DNA from 4 places in the Pelotomaculum schinkii genome. Region 3 is predicted to be linked to each of the others. Evidence: riboswitches for the same ligand, from Rfam matches in the RefSeq annotation. Region 3 holds a riboswitch; each other region holds the start of a gene.
The links. A riboswitch is a leader RNA that binds a small molecule or an ion and turns the genes downstream of it on or off. The one in region 3 is predicted to bind cobalamin.
Positions count from the first base shown of each region.

Region 1: linked by a shared signal. The riboswitch ahead of Psch_RS06825 (S-layer homology domain-containing protein) and the one ahead of cbiD (cobalt-precorrin-5B (C(1))-methyltransferase CbiD) in region 3 are both predicted to bind cobalamin.
Region 2: linked by a shared signal. The riboswitch ahead of cobU (bifunctional adenosylcobinamide kinase/adenosylcobinamide-phosphate guanylyltransferase) and the one ahead of cbiD (cobalt-precorrin-5B (C(1))-methyltransferase CbiD) in region 3 are both predicted to bind cobalamin.
Region 4: linked by a shared signal. The riboswitch ahead of cobT (nicotinate-nucleotide--dimethylbenzimidazole phosphoribosyltransferase) and the one ahead of cbiD (cobalt-precorrin-5B (C(1))-methyltransferase CbiD) in region 3 are both predicted to bind cobalamin.

Region 1 covers NZ_QFGA01000001.1:1,442,222-1,449,937, forward strand. Annotated here, with positions in the region: gene Psch_RS06810 (ABC transporter ATP-binding protein) at 1-930, opposite strand, end outside; gene Psch_RS06815 (energy-coupling factor transporter transmembrane component T) at 903-1,832, opposite strand; gene Psch_RS06820 (DUF4430 domain-containing protein) at 1,898-2,617, opposite strand; gene Psch_RS06825 (S-layer homology domain-containing protein) at 2,756-5,521, opposite strand; cobalamin riboswitch at 5,896-6,083, opposite strand; gene Psch_RS06830 (cob(I)yrinic acid a,c-diamide adenosyltransferase) at 6,222-6,761, opposite strand; cobalamin riboswitch at 6,878-7,061, opposite strand; gene Psch_RS06835 (DUF3793 family protein) at 7,100-7,716, opposite strand, start outside.
Region 2 covers NZ_QFGA01000001.1:324,247-331,962, reverse strand. Annotated here, with positions in the region: gene cobD (threonine-phosphate decarboxylase CobD) at 1-8, opposite strand, end outside; gene cobS (adenosylcobinamide-GDP ribazoletransferase) at 56-817, opposite strand; gene Psch_RS01675 (cobyrinic acid a,c-diamide synthase CobB) at 1,305-2,690, opposite strand; gene cbiB (adenosylcobinamide-phosphate synthase CbiB) at 2,701-3,660, opposite strand; gene Psch_RS01665 (cobyric acid synthase) at 3,667-5,223, opposite strand; gene cobU (bifunctional adenosylcobinamide kinase/adenosylcobinamide-phosphate guanylyltransferase) at 5,226-5,837, opposite strand; cobalamin riboswitch at 5,916-6,097, opposite strand; gene Psch_RS01655 (DUF3842 family protein) at 6,145-6,555, opposite strand; gene Psch_RS01650 (translation initiation factor 2) at 6,724-6,987, opposite strand; gene Psch_RS01645 (LL-diaminopimelate aminotransferase) at 7,091-7,716, opposite strand, start outside.
Region 3 covers NZ_QFGA01000001.1:497,085-504,800, forward strand. Annotated here, with positions in the region: gene Psch_RS02430 (cobalt-precorrin 5A hydrolase) at 1-755, opposite strand, end outside; gene cobM (precorrin-4 C(11)-methyltransferase) at 752-1,507, opposite strand; gene cbiT (precorrin-6Y C5,15-methyltransferase (decarboxylating) subunit CbiT) at 1,755-2,354, opposite strand; gene cbiE (precorrin-6y C5,15-methyltransferase (decarboxylating) subunit CbiE) at 2,311-2,979, opposite strand; gene cbiD (cobalt-precorrin-5B (C(1))-methyltransferase CbiD) at 2,961-4,076, opposite strand; cobalamin riboswitch at 4,241-4,453, opposite strand; gene Psch_RS02455 (ATP-binding protein) at 4,470-5,201, opposite strand; gene Psch_RS02460 (DnaD domain protein) at 5,246-6,064, opposite strand; gene Psch_RS02465 (histidinol-phosphatase) at 6,137-6,973, opposite strand; gene Psch_RS02470 (HAD family hydrolase) at 7,110-7,406, opposite strand; gene Psch_RS02475 (hypothetical protein) at 7,460-7,716, opposite strand, start outside.
Region 4 covers NZ_QFGA01000002.1:36,965-44,680, reverse strand. Annotated here, with positions in the region: gene Psch_RS11180 (purple acid phosphatase family protein) at 1-443, opposite strand, end outside; gene ychF (redox-regulated ATPase YchF) at 594-1,694, shown strand; gene Psch_RS11170 (radical SAM protein) at 2,435-3,340, shown strand; gene Psch_RS11165 (S-layer homology domain-containing protein) at 3,573-6,221, shown strand; cobalamin riboswitch at 6,286-6,462, shown strand; gene cobT (nicotinate-nucleotide--dimethylbenzimidazole phosphoribosyltransferase) at 6,581-7,645, shown strand.

The DNA of each region.
Region 1 (7,716 bases), 950 kb from region 3:
GAACCACAGGTTTTTCATGCTGACTGCGCTCTGACGCTCCATCAAATCTCCAGCGCGGACACTTTTATGGCATGCGCCGGATTGGTTCCCGCCGGCAGTTTGATTTTCTTTTAGATAAGACCGTAAAAGCTTCCTGCCTTCTTTTACCGTAATGGGCACAGAGGAGACATTCAGGCCGGCAAAAAACCTGGACACCGGCGGTACAAAAGGCATGCCTCCTTTTATTGTTTTACGGGCCACCTCTTGAGCGCTCCCGTCACATGAAATTTCGCCGTTTTCCATAAACAGAACCCGGTCCGCTAAATGAAAACAGCGCTCCAGCCGCTGCTCAACCATGATCACCGTAAAGCCCATTTCCTCATTAAGCCGCTTGGCCAGATTCAGGATGTCTTCCGCCGAGACGGGATCCAGCTGGGAAGTGGGTTCATCAAGGATGAGCGCGTGAGGCTGCATGGCCAGAACGGAAGCCAGCGCCAGCTTTTGTTTCTGACCGCCGGAGAGATTGGCCGCAAATGCCTCTCTGATCTGCTCCAGATTCATGAAACAGATTACCTCCGCAACCCGCCGCAGCATCTCTTCATTACTTAAGCCCAGATTCTCCAGGCCAAAGGCAATTTCCGCCTCAACATGGGTTTGCACGATCTGCTTCTCCGGGTCCTGGAAGACCATACCTACTTCCCTGGCCAGCTTTTTGCGGTTCATGGTCCTGATGTCCTTCCCTTTAAAGAAAACCTTGCCTCCGATCCTGCCCCCATAAAAATCAGGGGCCAGTCCCGCCAATACCCTGGCCAAAGAGGACTTGCCCGAACCGGAGCCGCCCGCCACCAGAATGAATTCCCCTTCCTCGATCTCCAGATTTATATTTCTTAATGCGGCCCGATCCGTTTCAGGATAAAAATAGGTTAAATTTTCGACTTTAAACAGCGGCAATTTTTCCACCCCTCGCTCAAAATAAGCGGTACGGACATATAAAAAAGAACGGCAGCCAGGGTAATGATTGTTGGCATACCTTTAATCAAAACATCTGCCTCAGGATAAAAGGTGTATTGACCACACCCGTATTGCAAACCCCAGATGGCGGCAAACAAAGCCAGGAAGCTCCCCCCCGCGCAGAGGATATCTCTGGATCTCAGCATATAACGGCTGTAAACCGAACGCTTACCGCTTCCAAAAGCCCTGGCCTGCATGGATTCGGCAATCTCCATGGAATCTTCCATGGAGGATAAAAGCATAACATTATAAAGATAGGAGTATTTCTTTACTTTCTTCCACAGGCTTCCCTCATCGAAATCAACGCCGCGAAACTGCAGCACTTCTTTTATCCTTTTTAAGTCCCGCACCATGGTGGGAAACATTCTCGTGGCTAAAACGATCATCAGAACGGATTGGCCGGCCACTTTGGAAAAGAGATTCAGGATATTGTCCGGGTTGATCATCAGGTTATAAAGACAGAATATGCTCATGATTACCAGCAGCCTGATCCCCGAAACAGCTCCATAATACAGGGCTTCCATTGATATATCGAGCTTGCCCAGATACGGCGCCTGCGGGCCGTGCCAGATGATCGTGGAGCCGGCCCTGATTACCAGGGGGTTGATAAGCATGATCATAAGCATCAAAAAGACGCCTGCTTTCAAAAACCCCTCCCAGGCCTCCATGCCGTCTACCTCTTTGATTAAAAGGGCAAGAAGAAAAAACAAGGCTAAAAGATAAAGGGGATTTGCATACAGCAGACTGAGCACAAGGAGCACCAAAAGGTATGCCAGGACTGCAGCAGGGTGAAAGCTCTGCAAGAAAAGGCCCTTTTCCTGATAGTAAAGCTTGTCGAACAAATTTGCCGCCCCTTTACTTTTTATGTATATCTTCAATGAAACCGGTATCAAGGCAGGGCGTTCTTTTACTGGGCCAGCTCTTCCCATTGGGGCTGGGGCTGATCCATGCTGTTGCTGTACCACCAGATCACTTTATCTCCTGCTTTTACCGGGTGTTTATCAGCCATATGCATGGGAACATCACCGTTGACTGAATACATCCAGCCTGACACGCCACTGTTGGCCTGCCCGCTGATGGAATAAACAAAATCGGGCCAGGTCGGCGACGTGGTATAAGGGATGCCGGTGGCATCAAGGACGCCTAAGGCGGTAATGCCCCATTTATTGTCCTTTCCCACAACAACCTGTCCAGCCCTGTAAAGTAATTCGCTATTTTTCCCCACAATGGCAATCCACACCGCGCAGCCGTTATCAGGCGCCGCAGCCGCCACAGTATCACCCGCGGTCTGGACAGTTGCAGCGGCATCGTCCGAAGTCTGGGTAACCGCCGCTTTTGTCTGGGAATCGCTGGTCGACGCAGCCGCCTGCTGTTCCGGAGCCGGATCGCCTTGCCTTGTTTCATCAGCAGGCTGGACTTTACCCGGCTCAGGAGAAGCAAGGCCATCACCCGCGTCTGGCCTGTTCTGGTTTGCCGGACTGCCCTGTTCTTCAGCATTTATGCCGGTGCTTTCCGTCTGCCGGGACTGCTGGCCGGAACTAAACACTTTGTCCATGCAAAGGGCCGGCACGATTACCCCGGCCAGAATAACCAGCAAAGCAATAAGATAAAAGGCCTTTCGCTTCATAAAATCACCTCATATTAAAAAAGCGACACATTTGCGCACCATTTTCGGGGTATCGCTTTATGTGCTGAGCAGTTGTTTTCAGAGCAGAGAGCGGAGTAAGACCCGCTCCCGCGCAAAAAACCAGTCAATTAGCTCAAATCATAATGTTCCTGCCTGTTGGAGCTTTTGCAGCACACGGTAGAGCATAACCGTGGCTTCCGCCCTGGTAGCATTGCCAAGCGGCATGAACTGTCCGTTTTCCCGGCCGAGCATTAAACCATCCCTTACCACCAGGGCTACCGGCAAGCAGGCCCAGGGAGAAATATCTGCGGCATCGTTAAAACCTCCCAGCAATTCAGCTGCGTCTGCGTCGCTGAGGGTCATGTCCAGGCCGTTTTTTGCCATCAGTCTTATGATCATGGCCGCCATTTGTTCACGGGTAACCGGCTCGTCCGGCGCAAAGCTGTTTTCGGACGTCCCGTTGATTAAACCGGCGTTAGTAGCTGCGCCTACCGTGCCCCTGTACCAGGCGCCGGCAGGTACATCGCTGAAGCGATCCGCTCCGCCGGGATCGGCCGTCAATCCAGTCATACGGACCAGGATAGCAGCAAATTCGGCCCGTGTGACCGTGACCTCCGGCGCAAATTCATTGTCGCCTACACCGGCCACATACCCTTTTGCGGCCATGAATTCAATCTCCTTCTGCGCCCAATGTCCGGCTATATCTTTGAAGCTCTTCACCTCAAGTGGGGAAATTGATTCCATCAAGGCGTACTTGCTGAAGTGTTCGGTTTTAAAGGTGATGGTATTGCTGTCAGGATCGTATGTGCCGCCCACTTCTTCCCACATTTTGCTGTCTTCATTGTACCGGTAGGCCATTAACTTGCCATCAGCCGCTGTCTCCCGTAAATCTTCTGGTACTGGCAGCAGCACCGTGCATCCAGGAAATTGTTCAATTTTTTGCTGCGTGCCGTCCTCATTAACGGCCAGAACGTTTAGCTCATAAATATCGCCGGCCAGTCTAAATTTGACCCCAAAGGACTCCATTAGACTTTGCGCGTCCTTACTGCTTAATTTCTGCGCTGTCAGCTGCAGCTGTACTGTACTTGCAGACGTTAACTCAGGTACTTTGAGGCTGTCTGTGGATAAAACGAACTGCACTCCCTGGACGGTAACGGCCAGCGGTTTATCTGTGTTTATTATTTTGGTCAACTGGTCCTTTGACAGGGCCAGTGAAGTTTGAGTATCATCCGCCTGTAAGGCAACCAAGCCGGCAGCGTAGGCCTTTTGGATAGCGGTGTTTAAGACGGTATCGCTCACCGGGGCAGGCAGGTTGGTGGATTGGTCACCGGAACCCCCGGAAGAAGTCTGTTTTCCAAGCTCATCCCATTTGGGAGGCTGCTGATTCATGCTTTTGCTGTAATAAAAGATGATCTTGTCATTATTCTTAATATTGTATTTATCAGCGCCGACACTTGGGCTTGAACCGTTAACGACATACATCCAGCCGGCCATACCGCTGTTTGCCTGTCCACCGATTGAATTTACCAGATAGCCGTAAGACCATGAAGAAGTCTGGTAGGAAATGCCGGAGGCGTCCAGAGCACCCAAGGCCGTGAGACCCCATTTATTTGTCTCAGCCACGGCGACATCAGAAGGGCCGTATAAAAGCTCACCATTTACACCCACAACGGCCAGGCCCACGGTCTTTTCTGTCCCACTATTCCCACCCGAAGAATTTACGGTCAAATCAGCTGAAGCCGTAAGTCCACCGTAAACAGCATTCACTACGGTCTGCCCGGCTTTTAAAGCGGTGACCAGGCCGCTGCTGTCGACACCAGCAATGCTGCTGTCGGCGACAGACCACTGCGCGTACTGCGTTACATCAGCTGTCCCGTAAGTATTCTGCCAGACCGCTTCCAACTGCTTTGTATCGCCTACCTTCAGGGTCGCGCTGGAAGGGTCAAGATAAAACTGGGTATCCAATAAGTTATAAGCGCTAAGGGCCCAGATGGCATCCATGCCGTTCTTTGACGTGCCAAAGCTCCCGTCATCGTTAAGGGCGTTATTCATCATATAGTCAACGGGAGTTTTCCCCCCACTGCTTTCCCATGAGGCAGGATCCAGCCCCCTTACCTTTAAGGTCACAATCACTTCCGAGGTGTCTATAACCGGATCGTCCCAACCTCCAACATTGAAGCTTCCGTCAGCTTGTTGCTGATTCTTCATCCAGCTGCACCCGTCATTGATGGCGTTTTGTGTTTGACTGTCACTTTTGCCCGGGTCTAAATAATTCAGTGCACGCACTGCTTCAGCCGTGGTCATAAAGTCGGGATAAAAAATTCCGCCAAATGTACCGCCAAAACTTCCATAGTTCTGGTCACCGGCTGTTGTATTCTGTGACCCTAAAATACAGTCCTTAGCGTAGTCTATATTTATTTCACCAACAGAATCCACCCTGCCTAAAAGATCATAGGCCGGGATATCGCTGTACAGGTTGCTGTCAAAACCGGCGCTGCTCTGCCTGTTTTGCAAAATCTGCACTAATTGGTCAGCCAAATCATCTCGTCCCAACGCTTTTGCAGCCGCCAGATCCTGAGCCAGGAGCTTGGCGGAAGCTTTGGACGGGTCTGCGGCGTTTGTTATGTCCCCGGATATTGCGCTTATTACCGCATCTTTAAGATTCTCACCATTATATTCCCAGGTACTGACATCAACATCTGCCTGGGTTAACACAAAAAGGGCATAAGAACCCACTCCGGCGTCGGAGTTGTTTATCCCGTTTGTCGTGTAGTCGTTGTAGAGAAACTGCACGGCGCAATTTGCCGGCGAACCCGCCCCCCCTGCCGCATTAGCGCTGACCACGGGTATTAACAGCATTATGGTCATCAACACAGTAAGCCACAAGCTTGGCTTTTTAAACATTTTGTTACCCCTTGTATACAAATCTTCCAACCTCCCTTAAGTTTATTTTGTATCAAGCTGATCTGCCATGTGCCAGGGTCCATTCCAGTGTTTTCTTGGGTTCGATTTCGTCACCTATTAGTTTCACCTCCTAAACTTCCTGAATAATGTCAATATCCATGATAATGCTGCATCAAGGTGTGTAAAAGTATGGGTTTGAAGGCTCTATATGTAGTTGCTAATTATTTTAAAAAGGATACCTATTCATCACTGAACAGGTAAAACGAAAGAAGGAGATATCAACATGAAAAACCCGGCCTCATCCGTTAAGAGGCCGGGTTTTTCAAGGTACATACCTTAATAAACACAGCTAAAGCCCTGTCCTTTCCACGGAAGGCGGCGCTATTGACCAGGCAGGTCTCCTGACTTGTGGATCACAGCATGCCTCCCGCCTTCCCGGATTATAAATCCAGTGGCATTTTGGGAGTCGCTCCCCACTTACAGTGGCCAGACCGTCCGGGATTTTCACCCGGTTCCCTTTTCACCCCCGCTATGCGGAGGAACCTGGACAAATTTCTTAAATTATCCACATTTAAACACTAATCAATTATTATGTCAATACCAATTATTATCTGTCTTATTTGTTATTGTGCTTTTTCATATGCCTTTGAATTTATAAACCTGTTTCAAGAGCACTCTAAAGATTTATCGCCAAAGCGTGTTACCGTTCAATACCATCACGGGCAGGGACATCCTTGGTGTAATAATGCTTTATTTCCAGCATTTCCGTTACCAGGTCCGCAGCTTCAATAATTTCCTGCGGAGCATACCTGCCGGTAAATATTACTTCAACCTGATCAGGTTTGGAGTTGATAATTTCGAGCATTTCTTCAATTGTAATGAGGTTAAAGAAATGAGCGGTATTTATTTCATCGAATACGATTATATCGTATGCACCTGAATTCATTGCTTTTTTCGCTTTTTCAAGCCCTTCCCGGGCCATTTTAACGTCCTCTTCCAGAGGTGGATTTTGCACGTGAATAAATGTGTCCTTGCCGTATTGCTCAATAGTTATATAAGGCTTGCACATCTCCGCCGATTTTAACTCGGAGTACTTTTGACCTTTCATAAACTGGCCAATATACGTTTTTAACCCGCGGCCCATGGCACGGAAAGCCAGACCCAGGGCAGCCGTCGTTTTACCCTTGCTGTTGCCGGTATAAACCTGCACATATCCTTTTTCCAAACCAGTTAAAACCATATAAATACCCCCTTTAAATCAATTTGGAGCAAAATAAAAATCCCGGCTTTTCCAATAGAAAAACCGGGACTTTGATGTCAAAATTATGACAATCAAATCACGCGCCTTTCCCTGGAAAGCGCTTAATTTAAAAGACAGGTTTCCTGACTCATGGGTCATCGACGCTTCCGCCTTCCCGGACGACAAATATCCAGTGGCTAGTGGAAGTTACTACCCGACATACAGTGGCCGGACCGTCCAGGATTCTCACCTGGTTCCCCGTTCATATTTTGTTTAGCAATCAGTTGGTTTCATTAATATTTGCATTATACTTTATTTTCATTATTCTGTCTATAGTTTCAATTATAGGAATGCGGTATCAAGCTTTCTGATTCCGCGCAACCTTCGTTGCCGCTACAATATTCCCAATTCTTAGCATTCCCCACGACAGCCCTGGCAACACTGCTCCTTGCCGCGTCATAAACTCTGAAAAGAATCTCGGCGCGCCTGGGATTCTTATACACCTTCCAATCCCTGCTGGTGAGGCACTCTTTACCGTTATGCTTGATAAATCCTTCGACATCCTCCACGGGAATGCCCAGAAATATGCCTACCTCATGAGGGCATATCTCCTTAAACCTTTTCTTTAACATATGGAGCTTCTGCTCCAGGGTCACTGCTTCCCCATAACCCATTCTTCTTAAGAATTGCAGACTACGCTCGTTATTAACAAACAACTCTAGCATTGCGCTCTTGTAAAAGAGCACCAGCACATTCCCGTCCCCTTCTTTAAGCACGAGGTATTGCAGTTTGAGTTCTTCACATACCTCCCTGCCATACCGCTGCCATAAAAACATATGACCTTTAACTTTACTATTAAAGGCGATAAGAGAAGAAGGTTTTTTGCCCATTACCGTTGGGGCAGCTCCAAAGGCAATGAAAGCAGCTATATACTCTTTTCCTTCCATCCTGTTTA
Region 2 (7,716 bases), 170 kb from region 3:
AGAGGCAACTTGCATGACTCCTTTCAAAATGAAACAAGCGCCTGTATATTGGCAGCTAGAAAACAGAATGAAAGCCGCAGGTCCACCGGAGTATGGGGTAAGCTGCCAGGAGCAGGACCACCTCAAGCAGTTCATTGATAAACCCGTAGGTGTCACCGGTTAACCCGCCCAACTCCTTGACAATCTTTTTGCCTGCCAACCAGGCGGCAAAAGCCGCCAGCGCCACCAGCCAGGCCCCCTGCAGCCCTAGAATCAATGCGACCGCAACAGCGGTAATAATGGTTGAGCCTGCCAGCTCCCTGCTGCCTGACTGTACGGCATAAACTTTTCCGAGCCCATCCGGTCTGGCATAAGGAAAGGCTATAACAGCAATGGCCATGCCCCACCTGCTTATCGCAGGAAGGACCAGCAGGACTTTAAATAAAACACCGTCCGGAAGCTCGAGCAAGAGGTTGTATTTCAATAACAGCAGGCATATTACTCCGATAACGCCAAAAGCTCCTACCCTGCTGTCCCGCATAATCTCAAGCTTTCTTTCCCGCGGCCGCCCGCTAAAAAGGCCGTCAACACTGTCCATAAAGCCGTCCAGGTGCATGCCGCCGGTCAGGACAACCATACCAACGACAATCAGTGCAGCCTTGATCCCCGCAGGGAATAAAAATCCTGCCCCCCATGCCAGAGAGGCCAACAGGCCTCCTAAAAACAATCCCACGGCAGGGAAATAAAGGGTGGACCGGCCGCAAGCTTTTTCGTCAAAATCTACATTTGGCAGGGGCAGTCTTGTTAACTGATAAAAAGCTAAAAGGATACTTTTCAAAACGGCCTCCCGGTTTGAAGGGGTATTATTTGAAGGTACTATTCAGGGGGTAGTTGTCCAAACGGGCACCATTTATCACAAAAATATACTATAAAGGATTTCTACAGATACTGTTGCTGAATTCCCCTGGAACCAGCCATGTTTTTCAATCATCTAATACCAATGAAAATGTACACTGGGAAGTGACAATGGGGAGACATATGTCACGTCATCTGCCTCACTTGTCTCAAGAATGTTGCTCGAAAAGGCTCGACTTGCGGGCTTGGGGTTATCCGGAGCGAGCGGAGCACCTGGGTGCGTTCCTTAGCGCGTGCGTGGCTTGCATTAAATCTTGAATAGCGCGTAACTACCGGGTGGCTGTCTGTATATGCGGTCGGTATGACGCTCTTGTTTCACAAATGTAGAATTGCAAAGAGAGCGGAGGATAACCCCAAGACCACTACCCCAAAGGCTTTTCGAGATCTAGTTAACAATGATCCTTATTTAACTACCAGGAGTTCTTATATTTTTCACAGCTCTCGATCAGTCTTCTGGCCGTATCTGGACAGCCGGCAAAATGCAGATGAACGTAGGATGCCAGAATATTCGCAGTTATTACTCCGTCCTGCCAGGCAGTTTGCTCTCCCCATTTGGCCAGCCGGTAGGCTCTTTGATATTCCCGTCCAAGCTCCAACGTCGAATAGTGAAACTCATGGCCGCGCAAAGAAACGCCCCGGCTGCATATGATGTTGTCATCCAGGGCTTTAGCGGTGACGTAACCAAGACCTGCCCGCTTTTGCCCCATCCTGCAGCAGCCGTCAATAAGGCCTGCCGCGGGGTACTTGCGGTTGTTAAAGTCCACAATGGATGTGGTCAGGTACATTAAGCCGCCGCACTCAGCATATACGGGCATGCCGGAGGTGACCGCGGCTTTCAGGTCTTTCTGGAAGAGGGTGTTGCGGGACAGTTCTTCAAGAAACATTTCCGGGAAGCCTCCCCCTATATAGAGGCCATGCAGGTCGGCAGGCAGTCCTTGCCCGCTCAGTGGACTGCACGGCGCCAGTTCAGCGCCAAATGCTGTGAGCAGGTCAAGGGCGTCCTGGTAATAAAAATTAAAACCCCGATCCTGCACCAGACCCAGCCTTACCCGGCGCTCTCCAGGCATATCCGGGAAAACACGCCTGCCAGGTTTCGGCAAGTTTACTGTTTCCCCCGCCAGGGCGATTAGATGTGCAAAATCGATCCCTTCCTCCACAGCTTGCTGCATTGCTGTCAAGTGTTCCGGCAATCTTGATTTTTCCGTGGTTGGCAAAAGCCCCAGGTGTCTTTCCGGGAGCTGAATATCCGGTTGACGGTAAACATAGCCGACAACAGGGATCCGACAGTTAGACTCGATTGCTTCTTTTAATATCCGGTAGTGCCTCAGGCTGGATACGCGGTTAAGGATGACGCCACGGATGTTGACAGCGGGGTCCATCTGTTGATAGCCCAAAACAACCGCGGCGGCGCTGCGCGCCATGGAACGGGCGTCAAGGACCAAAATTACCGGGGTCTCAAGGATTTTGGCCACATGGGCGGAACTGCTGTTAGCAGTCGCGCCGATCCCGTCATATAGTCCCATCACTCCCTCGATAATGGATATATCGGCGTCTGCCGCTGAGCGAATGAAAAGTTCCCGCAACGTTTCTTCACCCAGCATCCACCAGTCCAGGTTGCGGCACACACGGCCGGTGACAGCGTTATGATATCCAGGGTCAATATAGTCGGGACCCACTTTAAAGGGTTGTACGTTTAAACCACGCTTATTTAGCGAGGCCATGATAGCTGTGGATAAGGTGGTTTTCCCTACCCCGCTATGGGTGCCGGCAATCAGCAGCCTGGGTATGCTTGACATGAGGTCGCTCCTATGTCAGCAGGTACCAGCCCGCAAGGCCCAGACCTGCTGTTAAAGTTGCTGTTACGTACATAATCTTGACGGTTTGCAGAATATGAAACGGTTTGAGAGGAGCCAAATCCTCCCCCATGTAGGCCCTGAAAGAAGGGCTGCCCTGGTAGTAATTCAGTCCGCCCAATCTTATCTCCAGTGAGCCGGCAACGGCAGCCTCGGGGATACCGCTGTTGGGGCTGGGGTGACTGGAAGAGTCTCTGAGCATCGACGAAATTGCTCCTTTGGTGTTCATCCCGAGCAGCCAGGAAGCTGCCAGGATCAGAAAGCCGGTGATTCTTGCCGGGATATAATTGGCTATATCGTCAAGGCGGGCGGAGGCTTTGCCAAAATTTATATAACGTTCGTTTTTATAGCCCAGCATCGAGTCCAGGGTATTGATCGCCCGGTAAGCCATAGCCAGTGGAGCGCCGCCCAGCAGGGCATAAAAAACGGGTGAAACAATTCCGTCAACAATATTCTCGGCGACGGTTTCAACCGTGGCCCTGGTGACGTCAGCGGCATCCATTTGCTCTGTGTCCCGTCCGACAATCCATCCCACCTTGCGGCGGGCTTCGGCCAAATTGCCCTTTTGTAAAGAGTTGTAAACATCACAGGCTGCCGCGGCCAGACTTTTGGCTGCGATTGTGGTGTAAATAATCCAAACGGTAAGGACAGAGCCAAACCAGTAGTTTATTGCATAGGACCACCTGACCAGGCAGGCGGTTACCAGCCAGCTGCCCCCGGCAACTATGACCGCCACCAGAGCGCCGCATACCAGCAGAGCCGTGGGACTCCTGAAAAAACGCCGCACCCCAGCTTCCAGGCTGGAGATGACCTTGCCGATTAAAACCACCGGGTGGGGCCAACCATGCGGGTCTCCCAAAACCAGGTCCAACAGGTAGGCGGCAAATATAAAAAGTCCGGCGTTTATAGGCATTTCAATTTACCCATGGCAGATAGGTCCCTCCATGCCAAGCAGGCCATAGATCTTTTCCATAGCCAGACTGCTCCGGACAACAGCTGCCAGCTTGTCAAAATCTCTCTCCCTCTGTTCGTGGACCAAAAGGGTATCGGAGGCCTGCAGGGGTTCAAGCCCTTTTCTCCTGCGCAGAGTGTTAATCAGGCGCCTGCGGAAGGAATCACTGTCAAAGATACCGTGGATATAAGTGCCGAAAACAAGGCCGTCCGGGCTTACGGCTCCGTCTGGAAAGAAAACCTTTTCTCCTGAGCGTACCAGTATGGTAAAGGCGGGCCTCACGTCCGGAGCCAGTTCGGTTCTGCCCATATGGATCTCGTAACCGTTAATCCTGTTGTCTGAGGTTTCGCAAAGAAAAAGCCCGGAACCGGCAACTTCAGCCTCCACCTGGGTGGTGATTTTTTCCGGAGCAAAAGTAGTTGAAGTGTCCAGGAGCCCAAGCCCGTCTAGGCGTGGAATTTCAGACTCGGTATGCAGAGGGTCATTTAGTTCCCTGCCCAGCATCTGAAACCCCCCGCAGATGCCGATGACAGGGGTTCCCCTACGGTAAAACTCAACGATCTGCGCCGCTAATCCGGAACGGTTCAGGAATGCCAGGTCGCCGATGGTATTCTTGCTGCCCGGCAGGATGATTAAATCCGGTTCATCCAGGTTGCTTCCCTTGCTTACGTACCGGAGCCTGACGTCAGGCTCGTCCTCCAGCGGGTCAAAGTCCGTGAAATTGGAGATGTGCGGTAGATTAACAACCGCTATATCAACCCAGCCCTGTTCTTCGACCAGTTCGGCACGGCTTCTATCCTCAGGTATGGTATCCTCCTCCTGGACCCTGAACCCCTGAAAATAAGGGACCACCCCGATTACCGGTTTACCGGTTTTCTCTTCCAAAAATTTCACCGCGGGTTGAAAGAGGCTGATATCACCGCGGAATTTGTTGATAATAATTCCGCGTACACGCGCGCGGTCGTCGGGAGCTATCAGTTCCAGGGTGCCTACTACTGAGGCCAGGGCTCCCCCTTTATCAATATCGGCTACGAGCAAAACCGGGGCTTGCGCCATCCTGGCGATACGCATGTTGACAATTTCGTGCTCCTGAAGATTGACTTCAGCCGGGCTTCCGGCGCCTTCGATCACCACCATGTCATTTGCCGCAAGCAGCCGGTTCAGAGCTCCTTCGATTATTGCCAGGGCTTTAGGCGCGTAATCCGTATGGTAACCCATGGCGGACAGGTTGCCCACCGGCTTGCCCAGGACCACCACCTGGGACGATGCGTGTCCGGTAGGTTTGAGCAGAATCGGGTTCATGTCAACAGAAGGCTCCAGACCCGCAGCTTCGGCCTGCACCACCTGAGCCCGCCCCATTTCACCGCCGTCTCTGGTGACAAAGGAATTCAGGGCCATGTTCTGTGACTTAAAAGGGGCGACACGGTAACCGTCCTGTTTAAAAATGCGGCAAAGCGCAGCAACCAGAACGCTCTTGCCTACGTGTGAAGCTGTTCCCTGAATCATGATCGTTTTGGCCGACATAATCAATCACTCCATTTTTGCTCTGCCAGCGACTTTATCTCCAGAGGAAGCCCGGCTATTGTTAAGTAGACCTGGTCCGCCTTTGAGGCCAGAAGCTGATTGACCTTTCCTGCCAGATCCCGGAACGTCCTGCTTAAGGGATAGTCCGGAACCAGGCCCAACCCGACTTCGCTTGAAACGATAATCAGGTGGTGGCCCTGGTGAATCGTTTCGGCTGCGGCTTGAGCCTGCCCAAGGATATATTCCTGCTTTTCAGCAGTCGCAGCTCCGCAGCGTGGCAGGTTTTCTGCCAAAAGAAGATTGGTAAGCCAAAGGGTGGCGCAGTCCAGAAGAAACACATCGCCCTGCTTTCCATCTTTTAAAACCCCAAGGATATTTGTCGGTTCTTCGAACGTGAGCCAGGACGCAGGCCTTCGTCCCTGGTGCAGTTTGACCCTTTCAGCCATTTCCGGGTCTTGTATTGTGGCAGTGGCAATATATTTAACAGCCCCCCCAAGCCGTGAAGCTATGTTCTCAGCCAGCTCGCTTTTACCGCTGCGGGCTCCTCCCAATACCAGGATAAGTTTACCTTTCATAATCCACCAGCCGATCAATACTTTAAATGGGCTTACCATAGTAAAACCCCGCCTCCTTAAAGGAACGGGGTTTGTGTAAAGCAATTTTACCCGCCGTCCCCTTTACCTCGAAGGAAGTTCGGTCGTTACCCGCAGGCAGGTATCCTGGCTTCCGTTTACCCGCATTTACTCCCCTTTAATAAGCCTGGCCGGGCATTAAAGCGCTGTGCGCGTAACCGGTTACAGTGGCGGGACCGCTCAGGTATCGCACCTGATTCCCCAATTACACCCAAAAGGGCGACTGCGGCAATTTAATTTTTCATATTCCACATCATCTACCATTATCCTGCAGAGCAAGAACTATTTATCATGTAATAATATCCTTTACCTTTTTAACCAATTCTTCGATCAGGTGCGGTAACGGCTCAGCCTTTAAGCCGACAATATCAATGCCGGAGCGGCTAAGCGGCAGGAGCACCTTGCGGGCGGGACTGGAAGCAATGGCTTCCGCCATTTTGGGAGTCAACTCACCCAGCATGGCATTTGGAAAAAGAATGCTGATTGGCCCGACAATGATGTCAACCCGTAAGGAATTGTAGAGCACGGCATTTTCGCCGGTTGCTCCTTCGTTGGCGCCTGCCCGCAACATCACGGAAGTGGCCAGAGCATTGGTTCCGAGGGCCAAAAACTCAATATTTTCAGGTAATTCCCGGCGCAGTCTTTCAGTAAGGTGTTTGCCTATACCTCCGCCCTGCCCGTCAATCACGGCTATTCGCACCAAAACCGCCGCCATTCATAATATTTGTAATATATAGCATTATACCATATATGACCAAAAAAAAGACCCCCCCGGGTCTATTGCTTGTCGATTAAACCTTAATCAAGGCGTATTATGCTAATACTAACAATTATTGCCATCCTGTGTATATATCTGTGGATAGATTATTTATTTGCGAAAATTTTGAGAGGCGCCATCCTGAAGTTTTGACTCCAACTCCACTATCTGCCTGTTTTTATGTAATAACCGTTGGGCATAGCGATAATTGTTATGTTGAAGTTTACGATTTTCCCTTTCCAGGCGGGATAAAAATCCAGCTTTATCCTTTTCAATTTTTTCAATCAAGTTCATGAGTACTCTCCGGCTTAACCTGAGCTGTTCAACTTTTTCCTCAAGCTCAAGGACCCTATCCCTTAAGAAATCAACATCCATCCTTTCTTCCACGGCGGCATCTCCTCACCAGGTGTTTCGATCCTAGTATATGCCGGCTTGAAGGCTAATAGACATTTGAGCAGGTTCCCTCACTAAGTGATTGCTAAAGGAAATTAAAATTTTGACCAATCCTCTGTACTGCCTCAGCCAGCACGATTTCGTCTTTGACCAGGGCAATCCTGACGTAACCCTCTCCCATCTCACCGAAAGCGATACCGGGAATAACAATTATGCCGGCTCTTTCCAGCAGGTCGGCGGCAAAATGGCTGGAGGAAGTATACCCGCGTGGAATTGGCGCCCATAAAAACATGGACGCGTTGGGCTTGGGAATCTGCCAACCCAACTTGGCCAGTCCGTCAACAAGCACATCGCGGCGCCTCTGATAGGTACGCGCATTCTCTTTGACGCATTCCTGTGGACCGGTCAGGGCTGCTACAGCAGCTTCCTGGACCGCAAAAAACACTCCGTAATCAATGTTGGATTTGACCAGGGCCAGATTGGATATGGCCTTTTCATTGCCTACGGCAAAGCCGACCCTGCAGCCAGCCATATTGTAGGTCTTGGAAAGTGAGTAGAACTCAACCCCCACTTCCTTTGCGCCGGGGACTTCCAAAAAGCTCATCGGTTTAAACCCGTCGTAAGCCAGTTCGGCGTAGGCCACGTCATGGCAGACGAGGATGTCATATTTGCGCGCAAACTCTACCACTTGTCCAAAAAATTCCCAATCAG
Region 3 (7,716 bases):
AGGGCTTGTTCCACAGCTTCCTTGACTGCCGCAGCGCTGATACCCGTGCGGCATCCCAGTCCCACCACCAGGTGTCGCGGTCGCAAAAACAGCGATTCAGATGGAAGACCGGCGATTAACCTGCTGGTAATAAAAACAATAATGCCTTTCTTTGGCGCCTGCAGGTAATTATCTATGGGTTTGGGGTGAAATTTTATAATCTCTGTTATTTTTGATGCGTCGTCAATATAAAAATGGACATCCTCCCCGTTAACCATGGCCGCACTGACAGTTTTCAGATGATGTAGAGGTTCAACAGCAAGGTTGTAGTCACGCGCCAAAAGATCCACCGCAGGTAGTCCTTGCACATCAGTAGCCGTGGTGATTACCGCCAGCGCACCCAGCTTGCTCTGGATATAACGGGCCATGTCGTTCGCTCCTCCCACGTGGCCGGAAAGAGCACTGATGGCGAACTGCCCCATTTCGTCCATTACAACAACCGCGGGGTCTGTCCTTTTGTTGCCAAGGCAAGGCGCCATGGTTCTGAAAACGATACCCATGGCCATAACCATAACCAGGCAACTGTACTGTTGGAATATTTCACTGCACAGTTGACGCAGGGGCTGCTTGTATGGGCGTGAGCCTGGAAAACTAGCAGCGAATCTGGCCGGCGCCAGTATGTCAACCTCTGCCCCCGGCAGTTCCGAGAGCGCAGTTGAAACCCTTAAGGCAGTCGCGGCGCCTTGCCTGGTCACGGCCACTACCCCTATTTTCACTGTGCCGGCCCTCTGAAGGTATGGTCGAAGCTTGTGTCATAAAGCCTGGAAGGCTCGTAATTCGCCCCGAAAGCCTTGCCCACCATGATTTGGGCGGTCCTGTTGACCCCTGCTTCCATCACCTTTTGCTCAATATCTTCAATGGTACCGTGAATGACCCGCTGTTCAGGCCAGGATGCCCGCTCTACCACAATAACCGGTGTGTCCGGTGTATACCCCCCTGATTTAAGCGCCTTGACCACTTCCGCCATCATATGCACGCTTAAAAAGATACACATGGTTGCGCCGTGCCCGGCCAGGGAAGACAGCGTTTCTCCAGCTGGCACAGGTGTCCGTCCTTCAGCCCTGGTCAGGATTACCGTCTGGGTTACACCCGGCAAGGTTAGCTCATGAGGGATAGCCGCTGCGGCAGCAAGGAAGGAACTAACCCCCGGTATTACGGAAAAGGGTATGCCGTCCCGGCGCAATTCGTCCATCTGCTCCTGGATCGCGCCGAACAGGGCAGGATCGCCGGTATGGACCCTGGCCACCCTTTTACCTTTGGCGTGCGCTTCAACCATAGTGTCTATAATTTCTTTCAGGGACATACCTGCGCTGTTATGTATCTCGGCCCCCTCTTTACAGTAATCGAGTAAGGCCGGGTTAACCAGGGAACCGGTATATATGACCACTTCGGCTTCAGCCAAGAGTCTTGCTCCTTTTACTGTAATCAGCTCCGGATCCCCTGGGCCTGCTCCGATAAAATAAATCATATCAACCCCCCCTTTTTGTACGAATAAACAACTACCTTGAAACCTTTCGGCCGCTACAATGTCGCTCAAATATAGGTGCGAATTCATTCGCACAAAAGCCCCATTTAAGATGTCCAAGTGCGGCGCCGACACGCCGTGTGCGATTAAAATGGCGCCTACACCGGGGTATTTTATAAGAATGTTTGGTCTTTTTCAGGTATTTAAGGCCGTGTCAGATCTTGAAAGACTACTTTATTGAGATCTATTATCAGTAATTAGCCCTCTTCTCCGCTGAAAGAACCGTAACCGGATTCATACCCTTAAGGAGGTGGCTGGCGCCGGCTTTCACTACCCTGGCGACGCTGATTTGCACCGCGTCGACATCGCCATAGAACTGTTGCAGTAGTTCTAAAGCGTGAGCCGCGGTTTCCAGAGTAATCGTGTTTACAATAATCCTGCCCCCTGGTAGAAGTCTCTGGTAAACACTTTCTAATATGCCGGTCAAATGTCCCCCGCTGCCGCCTACAAAAACACGGTCAGGGTCCGGCAGCTCGTCCAGGGCTTCCGGCGCGACACCTTCAATGATTTTCAAGTTATCCAATCCAAAAGCCTTCATATTGCTTTGAATCAAGTGAATCCCTGCCGGACTGCGCTCCACGGCGTAAACAAAACCACCGGTGGCCTGCAAGGCGGCTTCAACTGACAAAGACCCTGTTCCTGCTCCAATATCCCACACGACATGATTGGGCGCCAACCTGGCCTTGGCCAGGGTGATCACCCGTACTTCCTCTTTGGTCATGGGGACGTTGCCGCGCACAAAAAGCTCATCGCTTATTCCCGGTGTCCGGTAAATCCATCGGCTGTTCATCCAAAATCACCATAACATAATTTCTTTTATCCCACTGGCCTTCCCATCGGGCAAGATCAAGGATGGTAAAGGCATTAATTTCTTCGGCAGGGTACGAAAGTTCGGCGCAGACATAAGCAGTTTTGTCTTTCATGCCGGCGTTTACCAGGACACTTGCCAGAACCGGCGGTGGTTCCTCCGGTCCGGCCAGGACAACTACCTTGCTATTGCCTGCCACGGTCTCTGCCAGTACGGTCCGGTCCCGTCCATGGGTACTGACCACAACGGCGTCGTGCCAGGAAACTGCCAGCCGGGCGCAAGCATACTGTACCGAACTGATACCCGGGATGACCTGCAGCTGGGCAGGGGTAAAATGCCGCCTCAGGTACTGCAGGATACCGTACATGCCGGGATCACCCGAAGCTATTACCGCAATTTTTTTCTCGTCCATTCTCTCCCGGATATACTCAATCATTTCCTGCAGATTGTTTTTAATAGTGAAAATTTCGCCCGGTTGACCGCTGAAAAGGGCCAGGCTGCGCTCCCCGCCCACCAGGACATCCGCCTCAGCGACCGCCCGTATGGCTGCCGGAGTCAGATGTTCCTTGCCACCGGGTCCAACCCCTACTACAGCAATTTTTGCCATCCCATTTCCCTTCCAATTAAACGAGTTGACTCGTCCATACCCAGTATCGTTCCATCCAACCCCAGCAGTACCGTACCAGCTTTCAACCGGGTGCGGGTATAAGCCTCGGCCCTGGTACTGGCCCTGGCCGCAATAGCATTGAATATTCCGGCGAAGCCGCTCTCTTTAAGCAAACCCAACGCTTCTTCAGCAGAACCCGCTGCCATAATTTTGCTGATTAGACCGGCCGGCGCCCCGTAAAGACCTGCGAAGGCGGCAAGGGTCTCCATCCTCCCGTCGGCCAACCTGTTGTGGGTATGAAAGATGCCGGCTGCGACTTTTACTAATTTCCCATGGTGACCCCATAATAAAACTGCTTCAATGCCCCGGTCGACACAGACATCCAGCATGTAGCCCACAAAATTACTCATTTCAACCACAGCTTCGCGAGGCAATCCATACCGTTCGACCGCCGTCCGGAAGCCAATCCGGCCCGGGGTGAGGACGACCTTCCGGTAGCCGGCGGCCACAGCCAGGTCAACCTGTGGAGCGAGTGATTTTTTAAAAGCTTCTTCAGACATCGGCCTGACAATGCCGGTGGTGCCCAGGATGGAAATACCTCCAACAATCCCCAAACGCGGGTTAAGGGTCTTGAGAGCCACCTCCTCGCCCCCGGGGACTGAAATAGTAACCTCTACGCCCGAGCCTGGCCTAATAAGGTCGTCCAGGGCATCCACAATCATTTTACGCGGAACGGGATTTATGGCGGGACTGCCTACCGGCGCCTGCAAGCCTGGCCTGGTAACAACCCCGACACCTCGTCCCCCCATGATATGAACGCCGCCAGCACAGACAGCGACTTCAGCTACCACAGGCAGGCCGCTGGTTACATCGGGATCATCCCCCCCCTGCTTGATTACAACAGCCCTGGCACAGGAGCCGTCCAGTTCCAAACTCTCAACAGGAACCTCAAGCAGGTTTCCTTCAGGGTTCACAATGGTAATATTTTTGTTGGTTTCACCCCGCAACAGCAGCAATGCCGCCGCACGCGCCGCCGCTGCAGCTGACGCGCCGGTGGTAATTCCGGTCTTCAGCATGGATATTTCCAATTCATTCATAACAGTTCATTCATAACAGCTTCCTCCATGCGGCCGAAGAACTAAAATTCCTTGCGACAAAAGCTCCGTTGGCCGCACCAAGCCGGAGAAATGATAAAAGCCCGGTCAACTAGACGGGGCTTTTCATATGCGTCAAAAAAACCCCTGGCTTTCCAGCGAAGCCTGCGGTGAGCAGCAGACAGGCAGGTCTCCTGGCTTCCGGTCTTTGTTGCCGCGTCTTCCCGGTTAACCCAGTGACAAAAGTGCGGCGTACTCTCCCGGTTACAGTTGCGGGACCGCGCCGGCTCCTTAGATCTGGACCTTTTTGGAACCAGTTTCCATTTCCCCGGTCTTCCCTATTCTCCCCTCGGCGGGGCACCTGTCCGCGTTGTTCTTTTTCATATTTTACAGGTTTTAATAACCTTTTTCTTTGCGCTGTATAGCGCGTATGTCCATATCCACCAAAAACCGGTAGGGCTTGCACATCTCCAGCAAGCGTGAAGTAGTCCTTTCTCCCAGATAGCCTTCCAGGTCCTCGGGGCTGATATTGGTGGTTACGATGACCGGAAGACGGTGGTTGAGGCGGTAATTGATAATTGAATAGATTTTATTTCTGGTCCACTCCGTGTAATTATGAGCCCCCAGGTCGTCCAAAATCAGGAGCGGCACCTGCCTGGCCGTATCCAACAGGTCAAACTCGGTAAGGTCCTCAGTATTTCTTCCCGTGTCATAGGTCGAACGTATTTGATCCAGCAGGTCAGGCACCACAGCAAAAAGAATTGAGTTTCCTTCTTTCAGCAGGGTATTGGCGATACAACAGGCCAGAAATGTTTTACCGCTTCCCACCTGCCCTGTAAATAGCAGTCCGTCGGCTCCGGGATCAGCCGAAAATCTTTTGACAAAACCTTGAGCCGCTTCAAAAGCATGTTTAGCCAGTTCATAGTAAGATATCCCATTGACCAGATCGAGACAGTTTTTAGCGTAATATTTGAATTTGAAGTTTTCGAATGTGCATTTTTGAAGATTAACAGGCAGTCTGGAGTCCTTTAACAGTTTTGCTGCTGCCTTTTCTTTCATGCACCGGCAGGGTATAGCCCCTTCCTCCATTATAATTACGCCACGGTCACCGCACAGCTGGCAGCCCACCCAATCACCTGCATCCCTTAAATATTGTTAAGAAAAGTCATGTTTTAGATATAAAGAGTCCGGATGAAAGCCTTTTTCCTGGCATCGTTATTATTGTCCGCGCCACCCGGGCTTGTCCCGGTATTTGTGCTTTTTTGCCTGGAGCGCCGTTTTTGAAAATCCTGCTCGTAGCGGGATATTTCCTCCAGCGTCCTGACATTGTTCTTTTTCCATTCTATCAAGATGGTGTTAATATATTTGAAGTTGTGTTTACCCCCCAGAACCGCCCTTTTCAGCGCCTCAACAACAAGCAATGGCTCCATTTCACTTGCCCACTGGTCGATTTGCTCAACTTCTATGGGGGAGAGAAGCCGTCCAAATTCATTCTCAAATAAGGAAATAAGGTCGACGGTATGGACATCAAACCGGCTGTCACCTAAACCGGCCGAACTTTTAATCAGCTTTTCAGATTCCTCAATCTCCTGGGCGCGCAAGCCTGCCCAGATATCCGAGACCCTTAAGAATAGGGGTTCAAAATCATACCCCTCCACAATAAGGTTGCGGGTGCCGTCATAGAACCGGCTGACCGAGATGATATCTTTTTCGAGCAAACCAGCCAGTTCCCTCCTAATCCTGGCTGGATCAGATTCCATGCATTCAGCCAGCTTTTCGGGGGACGGAAAAAGCTCCTTTTCCTCCACGTGCAGTCTGATCAGCTGGATTAAGAGCATCATCTGGTAATCGGAGATACCAATACTTGAGTAAATTTTTAGAAGGATGTTGGGAATTGACGTTGAGCCCTCAAGCAGGAGGTCAGCTCCAAAAGTAGCGGTGATATTGCCTTCCTGGTCACATTTTACTATTTTCCCGCTTCTCTGAGTCATGGGGTTTGCCTCCTGGTTTTCCTAATTTTATTTTATGGTAAGGGGGTGGTTTTGTCCACCTTTTTCCGCCCCTTAAACCGGCTGCCGCAAGAGGTAGGAAACGGGTTCGATACCATAGCCGGCCAGTAATTCCAGTGCGCTATCCAAACCCATCCCGAGTTCCGCCAGGCGATGGGCGTCGGAGCCCAACGTAAATAGCCTGACACCTGAATCCACAGCCAGTTCAAGGATATCCATGGAAGGATGGAAATCGTTGAGTCCACGGCGCAAACCGGAGGTATTAACCTCCAGGCTCATGCCCCTTGCTGCTATAGTTTTGAGGACCGGTTCCGCAAACTCCTCGTGGGCGCGCGAAATCTCCGGCCCCCAATAATGCCGGCCATGACGGCGATAAAGATCCAGGTGCCCGATACAGTCAAACAGGCCGGAGCTTACCGCCTCTGACAGGAGCCTAAAGTACTCCCCTACCCCCGTTAGCATTTGCCTGCCAGGGAAATACAGGCGGCTTTCCTTCTTTGAAGATATGGCCAGATGTTCCAGGCAGTGGACAGAGCCCATCACAAAATCAAAAGGGTAGCCCCTGACTACCCGCTCAATAGCTTTTTCCTGCCCCAGGTCGTACCCCACTTCGATTCCTGCCCTAACCTTCAGGCCGTGTGCCGACCACTTCCGCCTCGCGTCCTCGATATCTTGGAAATACACGTCAAGCCATATCAGGTCGTCCATTGGTACTATGCCTTGGGCGATGCGGACAAACCAGTCCAGCTGCTTGCGCTGCGGGTCAACTTCCAGGTGAGTGGTGAAACAGATTTCACTAAGCCCAATATCGATAGCCTTCCTGCAGTATTCATCAATACCGGAAGGTTCCGCGTCAATTGAATAACCGGGGTGAACATGATAGTCGCGCATCTATTTACCCCCAAGCTGAAATGCAGGCTTAAATTTGGGAATGCAGGATCCACCTGCGCCCTACTACCTACAGCTTACGACTAAAATTGCGGGTTTAAAATTATTCGAGCATGCCTCATAGAAATTTAACGCATCTTTAAGTTATGAACTCAAGTATACTGGTCAGGCTGTCGACACTGATGTGACCGCCCAGAGGTTCCTCATCCTCAAAGTCCCAGGTGTGGGGATGGTGAATGAAGATACAGTTAAAGCCTGCCTGCAGCGCCGGGTTTATGTCTGACTTCATGCTGTTGCCCACCACCCAGGACAGCGGCGGCTTGATTTTCTGCTCGAGGGCAATTGAGGTATAAGCTGCAGCGTTTTTCTCGTTCAGGACATAGACCTTGTCAAACCAGCGAGCCAGCCCGCTCTGCTCAACTCTCAGGTTTTGCACTGCAGGTTCCCCTTTGGTGGCGAGAAGAAGCGGGTACCTCCCGGACAGCTGCGTCAAAACGTCTTCAGCGCCCTGGATTGGCCGGACTGGCTGCCGGTACACCCACCAGCCCAGGTCTTCAATTTCCTGCCGCGTTTTGCTGCAGTAATTTGTGCCATAAACGCGACAGCAATACTCATAAGTCTCACCAACGCACGTGGAAAGCAGTCCTTAAAAAATCCCCCGCTCAACTGCACGTTTTTAATATCATACTCGTTTAAGGTGGACAAAGCCTTCTCAGCGGGAAAACCCATTCCAGCCATTAGCGTGG
Region 4 (7,716 bases), on a different contig from region 3:
TTACTGTCCAGAATACACTGGGTTAAGAGAGGATTTGCATAATCTACAAGTTTACCAAAATAAATCTCATTGATATCTTCTGCGACTTCTCCGTAGTTGATATGGGTATCGCTCATAACAGCAAAGCTGAACAGGTATTTCCCCTTTGGCGCAGGCAAGGTTGTAAAAGAATTGAGAGAACCTTTGACGCCGTTGCTTTCCACCTGGTACCAGTAGCGGGTGGATGGTTTTAGATTATACATTTCTAAATAGTGAAATTCTGAATCCAAGGCAAAAGTGTGTTTTTTAAGGTGTTTTGGCGTTTCTCCAATATACATGGAGGTATCCGCGCGTTGTTGCGGGGTTACCCAGGTGATGACGGCATGTTGACTACCCAAGGTACAAAGTTCTTCGTTGGTAATTTTTGTACCGGTAGAATTTGTGAGTTTAATCTTTGAACCCATGTTCCCGTTTCTCCTCATTTTTTATTATTCTATTAACGAGGGTTACAGAATGTAAACAGACCCTGAACGGGGATTAAGCCAAGAGCGGGCTATTCAAAATAAAACCAGTTTGTAAATCAATGGCGCTGGTGATAAACTACTACTTGGGTGATGAATATGAATCTAAATTGTGGTCTGATTGGTCTTCCAATGGTCGGGAAGACAACAATTTTCAACCTTCTGACGGGAGCGGGGGCGGAGACTTCCAATTTTTTAACCGGCAAAGCAGAAACCAATACCGGTATGGCCAGGTTGCCGGACAGCAGGGTGGATCTACTTAGTAGTATGTATAAGCCCCGCAAGACTACCTATGCTCAAATCCATTTCAGCGATGTGCCCGGACTGGTACGCGGCTCAAGCCAGGGAAAAGGAGTGGGCAACCAGTTCCTCAACGCCATCCGCAACGTGGACATGCTTGCCCATGTGGTGCGGGCTTTTGAGAACCGGGATGTGCCGCATGTGGACGATGAGATTAATCCCTTAAGGGACATCGAGACCATACATATGGAACTCCTGTTTGCGGATATGGAGATCGTTGAGAGAAGGATTGAACGTATTAAAGGCGGTAAAAAGGTCAAGAAAGAAAACCTGATCGAGCTCGAAGTGCTGGAAAAATGCCTCGGGGCCCTGGAAGAAGAGCGCCCCATAGGCAACCTGGAGCTTACCGCCGATGAAAGGATGGTTTTGAAAAATTATAGTTTCCTGACTGAAAAACCTTTACTGCTGGTAATCAACATTGATGAACGGCAGTTTAAGGCACAAAAATACCCCTTCAAGAGTGAGCTTCTCGCCTATGCCGCAGAAAGGGGACTGCCTGTCCTGGAAATAAGCGGGCGAATTGAAATGGAAATCAGCCAGCTGCCCGACGAGGACAAAGAGCTGTTTTTGGCAGACCTGGGTATAACACAGTCGGGAATTGACCGCCTGGCGCGCGCCGCCTACGAGTACCTTGGGCTGATCTCTTTCTTTACCGTTGGAGAGGATGAGGTGAAAGCCTGGACTATTCAAAAAGGGACCGACGCTAAACGGGCGGCGGGTAAAATCCACTCGGATATTGAGCGGGGTTTCATCAAAGCTGAAGTTGTCAAATACGCAGACCTGAGAGAGACCGGCAGCATGAGCAAGATCAAGGAAAAGGGCCTGTTCCACCTGGAGGGCAAAGAATATATTGTGCAGGACGGGGACGTCATAAACTTCAGGTTTAATGTTTAATTCTACATTTTTCAACATCCGGCTGAACCATCCAGCCAAATTCAGCGTCATATTGATAAGGACATCCTAAAAATCCTCATGCATTCAGATGTGGGTGCGCATTAATTGTAACCTGGTTTTGCAGCCATTATAAATTTGGGTGAATCGCAAGGTAAGGTCATTGTTAACTGGTTCTCGAAAAGTCTCTGGGGTAGTGGTCTGGGGGTTATCCTCCGCTCGCTTCGCAATTCTCCATTAGTGAAACAAGAGCGTCATACCGACCGCATCTACAGACAGCCATCCGGTAGCTACGCGCTATTTAAGCTTTTCTGCATGCAACGCACGCGCTAAGGAACGCACCCAGGTGCTCCGCTCGCTCCGGATAACCCCCAGCCCGCAAGTCAAGCCTTTTCGAATAGTATTTTTGAGACAGGTGAGGCAGGTGACGAGACATATGTCTCACCATTGTGTATTTTCATTGATTTAAAGTTTTAGATTGGCTCATGACCTTTTAAAAGTTGAACTTACTGTTTGTCTTTGAGTAAATAAGCAGGGTTGTTGAAATAATACCTGTAAAGCTTAAAGAGAAACAGGGAGGTCAACCATGCCAACTCAAAGAAATGTGGCCGCGGCTATTCTTGAGCAATTGGCCGCTTGGGGTGTCCACAACGCGTACGGGCTGGTCGGTGATGATATATTTTTAAATAAAATCGCCTGAGGATAATGACCCCGCGCGGGTCTTTTGTTTGAAAGGAATAATTATGAGCCAAGGGTCCTATTTGCAATTAACAACCGGAGAGTTGGGAAAAAGAGCTAAAAATGCCGTTGACATGCTGGGCGACTGCACGGTGTGCGCTCAGTACTGCCGGGTCAACCGCCTCAAGGGGGAACTGGGCCTCTGCCAAGGGGGCAGGTATGCTGCGGTAAGCAGCTTTTGCCCTCATTTCGGCGAGGAAGCGCCGCTGGTCGGCTCCGGAGGGTCGGGAACGATATTTTTTGCATTCTGCAATTTGAAGTGTGTTTTCTGCCAAAACTGCGACATCAGCCAATATGGTTATGGTGATGAGGTTTCTGCCAGGGAACTTGCCGAAATGATGCTGGAACTGCAGGAGGGTGGCTGCCACAACATCAACCTGGTGTCGCCGAGTCACTTTGCTCCCCAGTTCCTGGAAGCGCTTGTTGTAGCTGTTGACTTGGGGCTGACAATTCCGATCGTCTACAACACGGGTGGTTACGACACGCCGGCAACGCTTGACCTGCTGGAAGGCATTATTGATATATATATGCCGGATATAAAGTTTGCAGATGATGACGCCGGGCGAAAGTATTCAGGCGCGGCAGGCTACTATACCGTAACCAGGCAGGCCGTAAAAAAAATGCACGACCAGGTCGGTGACCTGGTTATAGATGAACGGGGGATTGCCACCCGGGGACTGCTGGTAAGGCACCTGGTCATGCCCGGTAACCTGGCCCGTACTGAAAAAATCATGGAATTTATAGCCGAAGAAATATCCAAGGATACTTTTGTCAATGTTATGGACCAGTATTATCCGGCCTACAAGGCCTTTGACCATCCCGAATTAAACAAAAGAATCAGCAGAAAGGAGTATTCGGCGGCGGTTCAGGCCGCCAGAGAGGCCGGTTTGACCAGGCTTAACGGCGGGTGACAACCCCGCCAAACGATATGGTGAACCGTAATTAATTAGTTAGAAAATCATGCCGCTATCGCGGCGTCACGTATCAACTAAGTGATGTAGGCGCCATTTCAATCGCAAAACGGCGCGTCAGCGCCGCACTTGGGCGCCTAATGTGGCTTTTGAGCGAATGAATTCGCACCTACATTTGAGCACATTGTAGCGGCCGAAATGTTTTCAAGGTAGTTGTATGGGAGGGATTCTTTTGTCTATTAAAAGTTTTAGAAGAATAATAAAAAATATTGTTCTGGTATCCATAATATTGTCTCTGGTTGCGCCCTTTCAGGCTTACGCCTATCAGGTGAACGGCAACAACGTCACTGAGGAAATCATCACCCAGGGGGTTGTTTTACATAGCATCAACCTGAATACTAACGAGGGACCGCTGAATGTTTATGTCCTCGAAGCAGATCTCTCCAATCCTTACGTTAAAATTGATACGATCATCGGATCGGACGGCACCCTCAATAAGAACCAGTCAGTGCTGGATATGGCCAAGCGTACCGGGGCGGTGGCCGCTATCAATGGAGATTTCTTTCAAATGGCGGAAAGCGGCCGGACCATCGGTTTAGCCTATCAAGGCGGGCAACTGGTGGAGAGCCCCGCCCTGCGTAATGATATGTATGGATTTGGCATTACCGAAGATAAACTGCCGCTGTTGGAAATTTTCAACTTCACCGGCCAGGTGGTCACAGAAGCCGGTAAAAGTTTTCCGCTGGCCGGAATCAACAAGCCGGGTTATCTCTTGATGAACGGACTTTCATCTGATGTGGATGCCCTTAATATGTACACAACGCTGTGGGGTACCACCAGCCGGGGTAAAATATCCGGCCTCACCGGGGTAAAAGTTGCAGTGGTCAGGAACGGAGTCGTCCAGCAGGTCTTAACCGACCAACCGGGCGTAACGATCCCGCAGGATGGTTTTGTCCTGCAGGGACATGGCCTGGCAGCCCAATTCATAACCGACAATATGCCGGTGGGTACAAAAGTTGCCGCCAGCTACTCGGTGGCCCCTCACGGAGACAAACTCCTGGCTGCGGTGGGCGGACAGGCACTGCTGGTTGAGGATGGCCACCTGCCTGCCTACTTTACCCAGAATATTTCTGGTAAAGTCGCCCGGACGGCGGTTGGTGTATCAAGTGACGGCAAGACTCTCTACCTGGTGGCGGTTGAAAGGAAGGCTGCTGCCGACGGGACTATAATCAGCAGGGGTATGAGCCAGGAGGAGTTGGCTGAATTTTTGATTTCAATCGGGGTCTGGAGAGCTGTTAATTTGGACGGTGGTGGTTCCACCACCATGGCCGCACGGAGCCTGGGTGACTTCGAGGCCAGCCTGATCAATCAACCACAGGGTTCTTCCTTGCGATCGGTTGCAGATGCTATAGGCGTTTTTTCGACAGCGCCGCAGGGCAGTTTGCACGGCATGGCTTTAAGCGGGCCGTCGTTGGCTCTTGCCGGAACACAGGCTTCATTTAGCGCCAAAGGGTATGATCAATACTACAATCCTGTAAGTATTAAACCAGCCGACATAAAATGGTCCGCAACTCCTTCAGGTGATTTTACCGGTAATGTTTTAATACCTAAGCAAGGTGGTACGGTAACCGTCACGGCCAAGCTGGATAACGTACAGAGTTCGGTGAATGTGCAGGTTGTCGGGCCGGAGTCTCTATTAAGTTTAGCTGTAACACCGTCGGCTATTACTGTTAAGCCTGGGGAGAAGGTTCCCCTGTCGGCAAAGGTGAATACAATTTATGGTGATACCTTTGATTTAAAATTCCAGGATGTCACATGGACCATCAGCGGTTCAATAGGTAAGATTGCGGATGGCAGCTTTACCGCGACAGATCAGGTTGCTGAAGGTGAAATTAAGGCCACCTTCCAGGGGTTGAGCACATCGATACCGGTTACTGTTAAACCGTCCTGGGTAGAACTGCAGGCTCTTCCGGAGCAGGAATCATCTGCTGGACTGGATAGCTGGATTCATGTTACGTTCCCTGCGTCAAGCGTATCAGCGCCGGCCACGATAAGGCTGGCTTATGCCGCTGAGACTACCGGGCTACCGGCGAACTGCATCAACCTCGGCGCAATAACGGTAAGCCCGGCGCCTGGGGAGAAAGCTGATCTCATGGCCCCCTGGTGGCTGAGTTGGGATTATCAACCCGGTACAATAACAGGCCGTCCGGCCATCCTGATGTGGGATGATTCCACTAAAAAATGGGAAGAGCAGCCTGCCAGGCTGGATGACCAGGGTGAGGTGAAAACAATTAGCGCCCGGGTATGGGGGTTTGGCCAACTGGTCCTGGTGGATGACCATAGGAGACTTCCGTCCTTCAAGGATACCGGCAAGCACTGGGCCGAAGCGGCCATCAACGACCTGGCGGCGCGCGGGGTGGCCAACGGTTTTCCCGATGGCACATTTCTACCCGGTCAGGCCGTAACCAGAGCTCAGTTTGTCAAGCTGCTGTCATCAGCCCTGCAGTGGCCGGCCGTGGAAAAGTTACCGGCCTTTAAGGACAGCATACCGGACTGGGCCAGCAGCGCTGTCGCTGCCGCGGTTGCCAACGGGGTCGTCTCAGGTTACCCGGACGGTACCTTTAGGCCGGATGCCAGCATTACCAGAAGTGAAATGGCTGTTATGATCGACCGGGCGCTGGCGCTGCAGGAGACAGACGAGAACCTAAAGTATAAAGATACTGGATCAATTCCCGATTTTGCCAGAACCGCGGTGGCCAAAGCTACCAGCGCCGGTTTATTGCAGGGCGAAGGCGGCTTATTCAGGCCCAAGGACGGGGCAACCCGTGCGGAAACAGCGGTGGTGGTCAGCCGGGTGCTTAAGTTGTGGGTTGAAAAATAGAAAATATTTCTGCTTTAAACAGCAGGAATATGTATGGCTAAAGTTGAATCTTTATGAAAATTATTACTGTGTTAAACCAACAGGTGCCCGCTGGGGAGAATAGGGAATCAGGTTTAAGTCCTGAGCGGTCCCGCCACTGTAAACACGAGCGCTATCGCTAGTTTACCACTGGCAGTTTGCCGGGAAGGTGCGATGTGTGATGAATGTGAGCCAGGAGACCTGCCTGTTGTGTCCACGAACCCTGCTATGCAGGGGTATCCGATGGATGATGGTAAAATCCACGGCCTGATGAGGCTGTGGATTTTTGTTTTTTCCCCAGCCGATTCCAAGTTCTAACTATATTAGGAGGTTGAAAAACAATGCTTTATCAAACCATCAAGCAAATTGGGGAGCTGGATCGCAAGGCCATGGAAGAGGCGCAGAAACGGCTGGACAGCTTAATCAAGCCGCCGGGGAGCCTCGGCGTGCTGGAAGAGATAGCAGTACGCCTGGCCGGTATTACCGGCAAAGCCAAACCCCGCGTTCAGGGGAAATCGGTTATCGTCATGGCGGGGGACCACGGAGTGGTCGACGAAGGTGTAAGTGTAGCGCCCCGTGAAGTTACCGTTCAGATGATGCAGGCAATGGTAAATGGTGTAGCCGGAATAGGGGTTCTGGCAAGGCACGCTGCTGCCAGGCTGGTTGTGGTCGATGTCGGTGTTCTCACGCCCGTCGCCTTGCAGGGTGTCGTACAGCGTAAGGTCAGGGCAGGTACCGGGAATATTGCCGCCGGCCCGGCTATGTCACGGGACGAGGCAGTACAGGCACTGGAAGTGGGGATAGAGGTAGCTCAGTCCGAGATTGACGCAGGAAGCAACCTCCTCGCTACAGGCGATATGGGGATCGGCAATACCACCCCGAGCAGCGCTATCCTGGCAGCCTTTGGCGGCTATACAGCTGAAGAGGCGACCGGCCGCGGGACCATGGTCAACGACGAAGTTATGAAACTGAAGATTTCCGCGATAGCCCGGGCGCTCGCAAAAAACCGGCCGGATCCGGAAGACGCCCTGGATGTTCTGGCAAAAGTCGGCGGGCTTGAGATCGCCGGTCTGGCCGGTGTGATCCTGGGGGCCGCTGCCAGGCGGACGCCGGTATTGATTGATGGGTTTATAACCACCGCGGCCGCCCTGGTGGCCTTCAAACTGCAGCCTAAATCCCGCCAGTACATGATTGCCTCCCACCTGTCCGGTGAACAGGGACACCGCCTGATGTTGGACCTGTTGGATCTGCGCCCGGTGATTCACCTGCAAATGAGGCTCGGGGAGGGAACGGGAGCCGCTCTAACCATGAGCCTGGTTGAAGCTGCCACGAAAATAATGCGGGAGATGGCTTCTTTTGACGAAGCCGGTGTCTCCGACCTGGAAGAAGATAAAATACTGAAATAAAAACACGGAGACAGCAGCGGATGAAAACTAGTCAATGTGGGGGTACGCCGGACTCTTATTTTCAGATTAGT